Regions from separate parts of the Streptomyces sp. NPDC051452 genome, predicted to be linked through region 2. Evidence: riboswitches for the same ligand, from Rfam matches in the RefSeq annotation. Region 2 holds a riboswitch; the other holds the start of a gene.
The links. A riboswitch is a leader RNA that binds a small molecule or an ion and turns the genes downstream of it on or off. The one in region 2 is predicted to bind S-adenosylmethionine.

Region 1 (4,159 bases), on a different contig from region 2:
AACACGACGACACTGGGTCACGCGCGGGCGCGGGGGGCACGCGCGGGCGCGCGAGGCATGCGCGGGCGCGCAGGGGGCACGCGCCGGCCGCGCACGCGCGCCCGCACGACGAAGGGCCCACACCCTCTGCGAGGTGCGGGCCCTTCGTACAGAAAACGTTCAGGCGCTGAGGCGAACCATGTCGGCCTGCGGGCCCTTCTGGCCCTGCGAGATCTCGAACTCCACCCGCTGGCCCTCTTCCAGGGTGCGGTAGCCGTCCATCTGAATGGCGCTGTAATGGACGAAGACGTCCGCACCACCGTCGACCGCGATGAAGCCGTACCCCTTCTCCGCGTTGAACCACTTGACGGTGCCCTGAGCCATGCCTAACTCCCCTATTACTGGCCCTTGCACAGATCCACACTTCGCGGACCCGGGTCAGACCTCGCCCTCCTCCGAAAAGGCCGGGGGGCGTGCGCCGGAACGCGTCGACCGCGGCTGAATGTATCTGTCCAACTGCCCTCTGCAACAGGTCAATCGGACGAGAATTCTGGACGGTCCCGGTCCGGAATGTGGCGAGAATTCGCCCGAATTCAGGGCAAGTCGGGCTCCACAAAAACCACAAAAGCCGCATAAAGCCCGCGCACTTTGGCTACTTCTTATCGGGCTGTGCGGCATGAATCCAGGGCCCGCGACCCGAGGATCGCGACCGTGTTCCCCAACTCTACCGCGCTCAATCACACAGAATTGCCCCCTCCGCTTCTCTCACGGAGGGGGCAATCCCATGAACAATACGTAACCGCTGTTACCGAAGGTAATGATCGGTCATTCCGTCAGCAGCCGCCCGCGACGGCCGGAATGATCGACACACCGGCGCCCTCGGGGGTCGCCGTCTCGAGGCCCTGCTCGAAGCGGACGTCGTCGTCGTTGACGTAGACGTTGACGAACCGGCGCAGCCTGCCCTGGTCGTCCAGCACCCGGGCGGCGATCCCCGCGTGGTTCTTCTCCAGGTCCTCGATGACCTCGGCGAGGGTCCCGCCCTCGGCGGCGACCTCGGCCCGCCCGCCGGTGTAGGTGCGCAGGATGGTCGGGATGCGAACGGTCACGCTCATGCGAGGCCAGCCTCTCGGAAGGAGTCCAGGGTGGGGCGGATGGTGGCGGTCAGGCCGGTGCCGGCCACCGCGTCGAGGGTCTTCAGTCCGTCGCCGGTGTTCAGCACGACCGTGCTCTTCGCCGGGTCCAGCACGCCCTCCTTGAGCAGCTTGCGGGTGACGCCGACGGTCACCCCGCCCGCCGTCTCCGCGAAGATGCCCTCGGTGCGCGCCAGCAGCTTGATGGCGTCCACGATCTCCTCGTCCGTCACGTCCTCCACGGAACCGCCGGTGCGGCGCGCGATGTCCAGGACGTACGGCCCGTCGGCCGGGTTGCCGATGGCGAGGGACTTGGCGATGGTGTCCGGCTTCTGCGGGCGGACCACGTCGTGGCCGGCCTTGAAGGCGGTGGACACCGGCGAGCAGCCCTCGGCCTGCGCGCCGAAGATCTTGTACGGCCGGTCCTCGACCAGTCCCAGCTCCACCAGCTCGCGCAACCCCTTGTCGATCTTCGTGAGCTGGGAGCCGGAGGCGATGGGGACCACGATCTGGTCCGGCAGGCGCCAGCCGAGCTGCTCACAGATCTCGTACGCCAGGGTCTTGGACCCCTCCGCGTAGTACGGCCGCAGATTGACGTTGACGAACCCCCAGCCGTCGCCGGCCGGGTCGCCGATCAGCTCGGAGCAGAAGCGGTTCACGTCGTCGTAGTTGCCCTCGATGCCGACGAGCTCCCCGCCGTAGACCGCGGCCATGACGACCTTGCCCTGCTCCAGGTCGTGCGGGATGAACACGCACGAACGCAGGCCGGAGCGGGCCGCCGCGGCACCCACGGCACCGGCGAGGTTGCCGGTGGAGGAGCAGGAGAGGGTGCTGAAGCCGAAGGCGCGGGCGGCCTCCAGGGCCTGGGCGACGACGCGGTCCTTGAAGGAGTGCGTCGGGTTGCCGGAGTCGTCCTTCACGTACAGACCGCCGGTCACGCCCAGCTCGGCCGCCAGGTTGTCGGCCTTGACCAGCTTGGTCCAGCCCGGGTTGAGGTTGGGCTTGTCGGCGACGTCGGCCGGCACGGGCAGCAGCGGCGCGTACCGCCAGATGTTCGCGGGGCCCGCCTCGATACGCGCCCGCAGCTCCTCGGCGTCATAGCCGGAGAAGTCGTAGGCGATCTCCAGCGGACCGAAACACTCCGCGCAGGCGAAGACGGGGCCGAGGGGGACGCGGTGACCGCACTCGCGGCAGCTCAGGGCCGCGGCGGGCCCGAGGTCGACGGTGGGATTGCCGGTGCTTGCAACTGTCTGCGCAGCCATGGAGGCGAGGCCCTTTCTCCTCATCTTCCTCGCGACGCGTCTCGCCGCGAGACGGATTTGGCACCTTCCCTAGCCGGGAGCCTCGCGTGGAAGACGAGTGCCGGCTGGAGGGTTGCCGGGGCTTCATCGGGCCGTGTCCCTCTGCCCCTCTGGATGAGCGGTATTCGGTTGTGAACGCGCGCGACCCCCGACATGCGATGGTCACCGGCGTTGTTCAAGACTGTAACCGAAGGCCAGGACAGTTGAGATAGTCGTCCGAACCGCGAGACAACGTGAGGAGCCGCAGACCGTGCTGGAAGAAGTCGAGCGCTGGCTGGCCACCCGCTCCTGGTCCGTGACCGATCGTCCGCTCCACGGGCTCCTGGCCGCAAAGCAGCGCACGGGGCAGACGATCAGCGTCGTCCTGCCCGCGCTCAACGAGGAGGAGACCGTCGGCGACATCGTCGCGGTGATCCGGCACGACCTCGTGGAACAGGTGCCGCTGGTCGACGAGATCGTCGTCGTCGACTCCGGCTCCACCGACCGCACCTCGGCGGTCGCCGCCGCGGCGGGCGCCCGGGTCGTCCACCGCGACGACATCCTGCCCCGGCTCCCCGCCGTCCCCGGCAAGGGCGAGGTGCTCTGGCGCTCGCTGCTGGTCACCGGCGGGGACATCGTGTGCTTCATCGACGCCGACCTCAGGGAGTTCTCCTCCGACTTCGTCTCCGGGATCGTCGGTCCGCTGCTCACCGACCCCGGCGTGCACCTCGTCAAGGGCATGTACGACCGCCCGCTCGGCGGCGCCACGGGACAGGGCGGCCGGGTCACCGAACTGATGGCGCGCCCGCTGCTGAACCTGCACTGGCCGCAGCTGGCCGGTTTCGTGCAGCCGCTGGGCGGCGAGTACGCGGCCCGCCGCTCCCTGCTGGAACGGCTGCCGTTCCCGGTGGGCTACGGCGTGGAGCTGGGGATGCTGGTGGACGCCCTGCACCTGGTGGGGCTCGACGCGCTGGCCCAGGTGGACGTGGGCGTGCGCAAGCACCGCCACCAGGACGGCCAGGCGCTGGGCCGGATGGCGGCGGCCATCTACCGCACCGCCCAGCTGCGGCTGGCCCGCGGACACCTGGTCCGGCCCTCCCTCACCCAGTTCGAGCGGGGCGCGGACGGATTCAGGCCGCGCACCTACTCCGTGGACACCGAGGAACGGCCGCCGATGACGGAGATCGCGGAGTACGCGGCACGCCGGGTGGCCTGAGGGACACGGGCGGCCGCCGCCGGAGAACGGCCGTATACAGCCCCTTGCGGGGCGGACCGTACGTTTGAGCGTTTCCGGGCCGGGCTAGGTTGAGGCGTATGGCTTCCACGCACGGTGCTGAGGTGCTGGTCGCGTCCAATCGCGGCCCGGTTTCGTATCAGATGCTCGACGACGGCTCACTGCGCGCCAAACGGGGCGGCGGCGGGCTGGTCTCCGGGCTGTCGGCCATCGGGCCGGACACCGACGCGGTGTGGGTGTGCGCCGCGCTGGGCGACGGTGACCGGGCGGCCGTGCGGCGCGCGGGCGGCGGGCTGCTGCCGGCCGAGGAGACCGGCGGGCAGCGGGTACGGATGCTGGACATCGACGCGACGGTGCACGCCGAGGCGTACAACGGCATCGCCAACTCGGTGCTCTGGTTCGTCCACCACCTGCTCTACCAGACACCGCTGGAGCCGGTCTTCGACGCGGAGTTCCGGCGGCGGTGGGCCTCCTACGAGGCCTACAACCAGGCGTTCGCCGAGGCGCTCGCCGAGGAGGCGGCCGAGGGCGCGGCG
Region 2 (4,159 bases):
TTCCCCCGGGCCCGCGTGACCAGTCTCCTGCCGTTTCTGTTCTTCCTGCCGCTGCGCTTCCCCGCCTGGGTCGTCCTGCCCTTCTGGGCGGCCCTGCAGTGGCTCGCGGCGGGCCGCGCCTCCGACGGCCCGGGCGTGGCCTACCTGGCCCACCTGGTGGGCTTCGGCCTCGGCTTCGGCTACGCGTGGGTGCGCTACGGCCTTGCGACTAGAGTGAGGTCCGCACCGGCCCCGGCGTCCGAGGGAGAGAACCAGCCGTGATCACCGCGATCGTCCTCATCAAGACCAGCGTGGACCGGATCCCCGAGATCGCGGAACAGATCGCCGGGCTGGAGAGCGTCAGCGAGGTCTTCTCGGTCACCGGCACCTACGACCTCATCGCCATGGTGCGGGTCCGCAGGCACGAGGACCTGGCCGAGGTGATCCCCGGCCGGATCAGCAGGATTCCGGGCGTGGAGGGTACGGACACGCACGTGGCGTTCCGTACCTACTCCCAGCACGACCTGGAGGCCGCGTTCGCGATCGGCCTGGACAACTAGGGTTCGGTCTCAGACCGCCGGGACGCAGCGGCCGTCCTCGGTGCGGTAGCGCCACTTCGCACCCTGGGCCACCAGTTCCCGGACCGCCGTGACGAACCGCTCCACGTGCTCGTCGGGCGTGCCGGCGCCGAAGCTCACCCGGATCGCGTTGAGGGACTTCTCCCCCGGCGCCGCCTCCGGCGCCCCGCACTCGCCCTGGGTCTGCGGGTCGCTGCCCAGCAGGGTGCGGACCAGCGGGTGGGCGCAGAAGAGGCCGTCGCGGACGCCGATGCCGTACTCGGCGGACAGGGCGGCGGCGAAGTGGGAGCTGTTCCAGCCCTCGACGACGAAGGAGAGGACGCCGACGCGCGGGGCGTCGTCGCCGAAGAGGGACAGGAACCGCACCTCGGGGACGTCGGCGAGGCCCTCGCGGACCGTGCGGACCAGGTGCCGCTCCCGGGCGACCAGGGTGTCCCAGCCGGCCTCGGTGAGCGCCTTGCAGGCCGACGCGATGGAGTAGGCGCCGATGACGTTCGGGGAGCCGGCCTCGTGCCGGGCGGCGCTCTCGTGCCACTCCACGTCCACCGCGCCGTCGGCCCGCCGGGTGACCTTGCGGCTGGCGCCGCCGCCCGCGAGGTACGGCTCGGCCGCCCGCAGCCAGTCGGCGCGGCCGGCCAGCACACCGGAGCCGAAGGGGGCGTACAGCTTGTGCCCGGAGAAGGCGACCCAGTCGACGTCCAGGTCGCGCAGGTCCACCGGGTGGTGCGGGGCGAGCTGGGCGGCGTCGAGGACGATCCGGGCCCCGTGCGCGTGGGCGGCCGCGGCCAGCTCGCGCACCGGCCACAGCTCGCCGGTGACGTTGGAGGCGCCGGTGACGCAGACCAGCGCCGGGCCGTGCGGGTCGCGGTCGGCGAGGGCCCGCTCCAGGGTCTCGACGGCCTGACGCGGGGTGCGCGGGGCGTCGAGGTAGGTGACGCGGGCGTCCTGCCACGGCAGCAGGGAGGCGTGGTGCTCGGTCTCGAACACGAAGACCTGGCAGCCGGCCGGGAGCGTGCGGGCCAGCAGGTTCAGCGAGTCGGTGGTCGACCGGGTGAAGATCACCTGGTCGTCGGCGCGGCAGCCGAGGAAGGCGGCGACCGTCTTGCGGGCGTTCTCGAACAGGTCCGTGGAGAGCTGCGAGAGGTAGCCGGCACCGCGGTGGACGCTGCCGTAGTACGGGGCGTAGGCGGCGACGTCGTCCCAGACGCGCTGCAGGGCGGGGGCGCTGGCCGCGTAGTCGAGCGCGGCGTAGCCGACCTCGCCGCCGGTCACGAGCGGGACGGTGACGTCCCGGCCCAGCACGGGCAGCGGGGCACAGACGGGCTGGTCGGCGGTGGTGGCGGCAGTGGTGGCAGTGGTGGCAGTGGTGACGGACATGCGGGAACTCCCGTGGGCAGCTGGAACTCACCGCGCGAGCGGACACGGCTCCAGCGCGGGCGAGGGGAAAAGGGGGATGCGGAGGCGGGGCTCTGCGGCCCTATCGCATTCGCTTGCTCACGGAAGGCTCCCTCGACGACCAGGACCCCTGGAGATTCGTGAGGGGTCCGCGCTTGCCGCGGACCTTGCTGTCCACGACCTGGTCTTCACCCGGGGCACCCCGCCACGGACGGAGGGTTGCCGGACAGTCGGCCGGGGCCTCATGACTGTCACTCATGACCTGGTTCAGTATCCTGCCACACGATCTTCGGCGCGCAAGGCGCGGTCCGCCATGTGGACCGCGCCTCGTACGGGACCGGGTCAGGCGTGGGTGGCCGCCACCCATCGCTCCAGCGACCGCTTGGCGGCGCCCGAGTCGATCGACTCCCGCGCCTTGGCCATGCCGGCGCGCAGCTGGTCGGCGAGGGACGCGTCGGTCGGATGGAGGGCGACCAGCGCGGCCGCCGAGTTCAGCAGCACCGCGTCGCGCACCGGGCCCCGCTCGCCGTCCAGCAAACGGCGGGCGACCTCCGCGTTGTAGGCCGCGTCCGCGCCGCGCAGGGCGTCCACGGGAACGAGGTCGATGCCCACGTCCCGCGGGTCGAAGGTCTCCTCGGTGACCTTGCCGTCGCGCACCACCCACACCCGGGAGGTGGCGGTGACGGTCAGCTCGTCCAGGCCGTCGTCGCCCCGGAAGACCAGCGCCGAGTTGCCGCGCTCGGCGAGCACACCGGCCACGATCGGCGCCATCCGCGGGTCGGCCACGCCGACCGCCTGGGCCCGCACCTTGGCCGGGTTCGTCAGCGGACCCAGCACGTTGAAGGTGGTCCGGATGCCCAGCTGGCCGCGCGCGGCGGCCACATGGCGCAGGGACGGGTGGAACTTCACCGCGAAGCAGATGGTGATGCCGGCCTCCTCGGCGACCTCCGCCACCCGTCTCGGGGTCAGGCCGAGATTGATCCCGAGCTGCTCCAGGACGTCGGAGGACCCGGAGGCGGAGGAGGCGGCGCGGTTGCCGTGCTTGACGACCTTCGCACCGGTGCCCGCGACGACGATCGAGGACATGGTGGAGATGTTCACCGTCTTGGCGCCGTCACCGCCGGTACCGACGATGTCGACGGCCGGGCCGGGCACCTCGATCACGTTGGCGTGCTCGTACATCGTCCGGACCAGCCCGGAGATCTCCTCGACCGTCTCGCCCTTGGCCCGCAGCGCCACCATGAAGCCGGCGATCTGCGCGTCGGTCGCCTCGCCGCGCATGATCAGGTCCATCGCCCAGGCGGTCTCGTCGGCGCTCAGGTCACGGCCGTTCAGCAGGCCGTTCAGCAGGACGGGCCAGGAACGGCCCGCCGCGGTGTCGCCTCCAGCGGGGGTCACAGCGCTCATCAGCCGCTCCTCGTACACAGTCCTGCAAGTCGTAGACCACCCTATCCAGCCCGGAACAGGGTGAAGGGCCCCGTCCGCAACCCGGACGGGGCCCTTCACCGTGGTGTGGCGACGCGAGGATCAGTGGTGGCCGTGGCCGCTCGTGATCTCCTTGTACTCCTCGACGCTCGGCTTGGGGATCTGGCTGTCCTCGCCGTAGAAGGCGCTGGAGAGCTTCGCACGCAGCTTCTGCGTGGCCTTCACCTTGCGCTCGACGCCGTTCTCGTCGACCGTCGGGCCGATCTCGGCCGGCCGGTACTGGTGGTGCGCGGTGAGCGTGTGCAGCTGCTCCTGGCTGAGCGGCTCGTGCACCTCGATGAACTCACCGTGCGGCAGCCGCTTGATGATGCCGGTCTCGCGACCGTGCAGCACCTTCTCGCGGTCCCGGCGCTGCAGGCCGAGGCAGATCCGCTTGGTGGCGATGAACGCGATGACCGGTCCGGCGAAGAAGAAGATCCGGACGAACCAGGTGACCGCGTTGATCGACAGGTGGAAGTGGGTGGCGATGAGGTCGTTGCCACCGCCCACCAGACCGATCATGTAGACCGTCACCCAGGCGACACCAAACGCCGTACGGGTCGGGGCGTTGCGCGGGCGGTCCAGGATGTGGTGCTCGCTCTTGTCGCCGGTGACCCAGGACTCGATGAACGGGTAGACCGCGATCGCCATCAGCACGAGACCGAAGAGCACCAGCGGGATGAACACGCCCAGGACGAGCGTGTGACCCCAGAAGTTGATCTCCCAGCCCGGCATGTAGCGGA

Region 1: it holds a riboswitch for S-adenosylmethionine, as region 2 does, so the genes downstream of both, thrC (threonine synthase) here and ACIBA9_RS14105 (aminotransferase class V-fold PLP-dependent enzyme) in region 2, are expected to answer to the same signal.

Annotation. Positions count from the first base shown of each region.
Region 1 is NZ_JBITEB010000018.1:50,069-54,227, forward strand. It holds gene ACIBA9_RS31630 (cold-shock protein) at 160-363, opposite strand; gene ACIBA9_RS31635 (MoaD/ThiS family protein) at 813-1,091, opposite strand; gene thrC (threonine synthase) at 1,088-2,371, opposite strand; SAM riboswitch class I at 2,389-2,531, opposite strand; gene ACIBA9_RS31645 (glucosyl-3-phosphoglycerate synthase) at 2,661-3,605, shown strand; gene ACIBA9_RS31650 (trehalose-6-phosphate synthase) at 3,704-4,159, shown strand, end outside.
Region 2 is NZ_JBITEB010000004.1:407,318-411,476, forward strand. It holds gene ACIBA9_RS14095 (rhomboid family intramembrane serine protease) at 1-261, shown strand, start outside; gene ACIBA9_RS14100 (Lrp/AsnC ligand binding domain-containing protein) at 258-539, shown strand; gene ACIBA9_RS14105 (aminotransferase class V-fold PLP-dependent enzyme) at 549-1,934, opposite strand; SAM riboswitch class IV at 2,099-2,215, opposite strand; gene trpD (anthranilate phosphoribosyltransferase) at 2,295-3,359, opposite strand; gene ACIBA9_RS14115 (cytochrome bc complex cytochrome b subunit) at 3,480-4,159, opposite strand, start outside.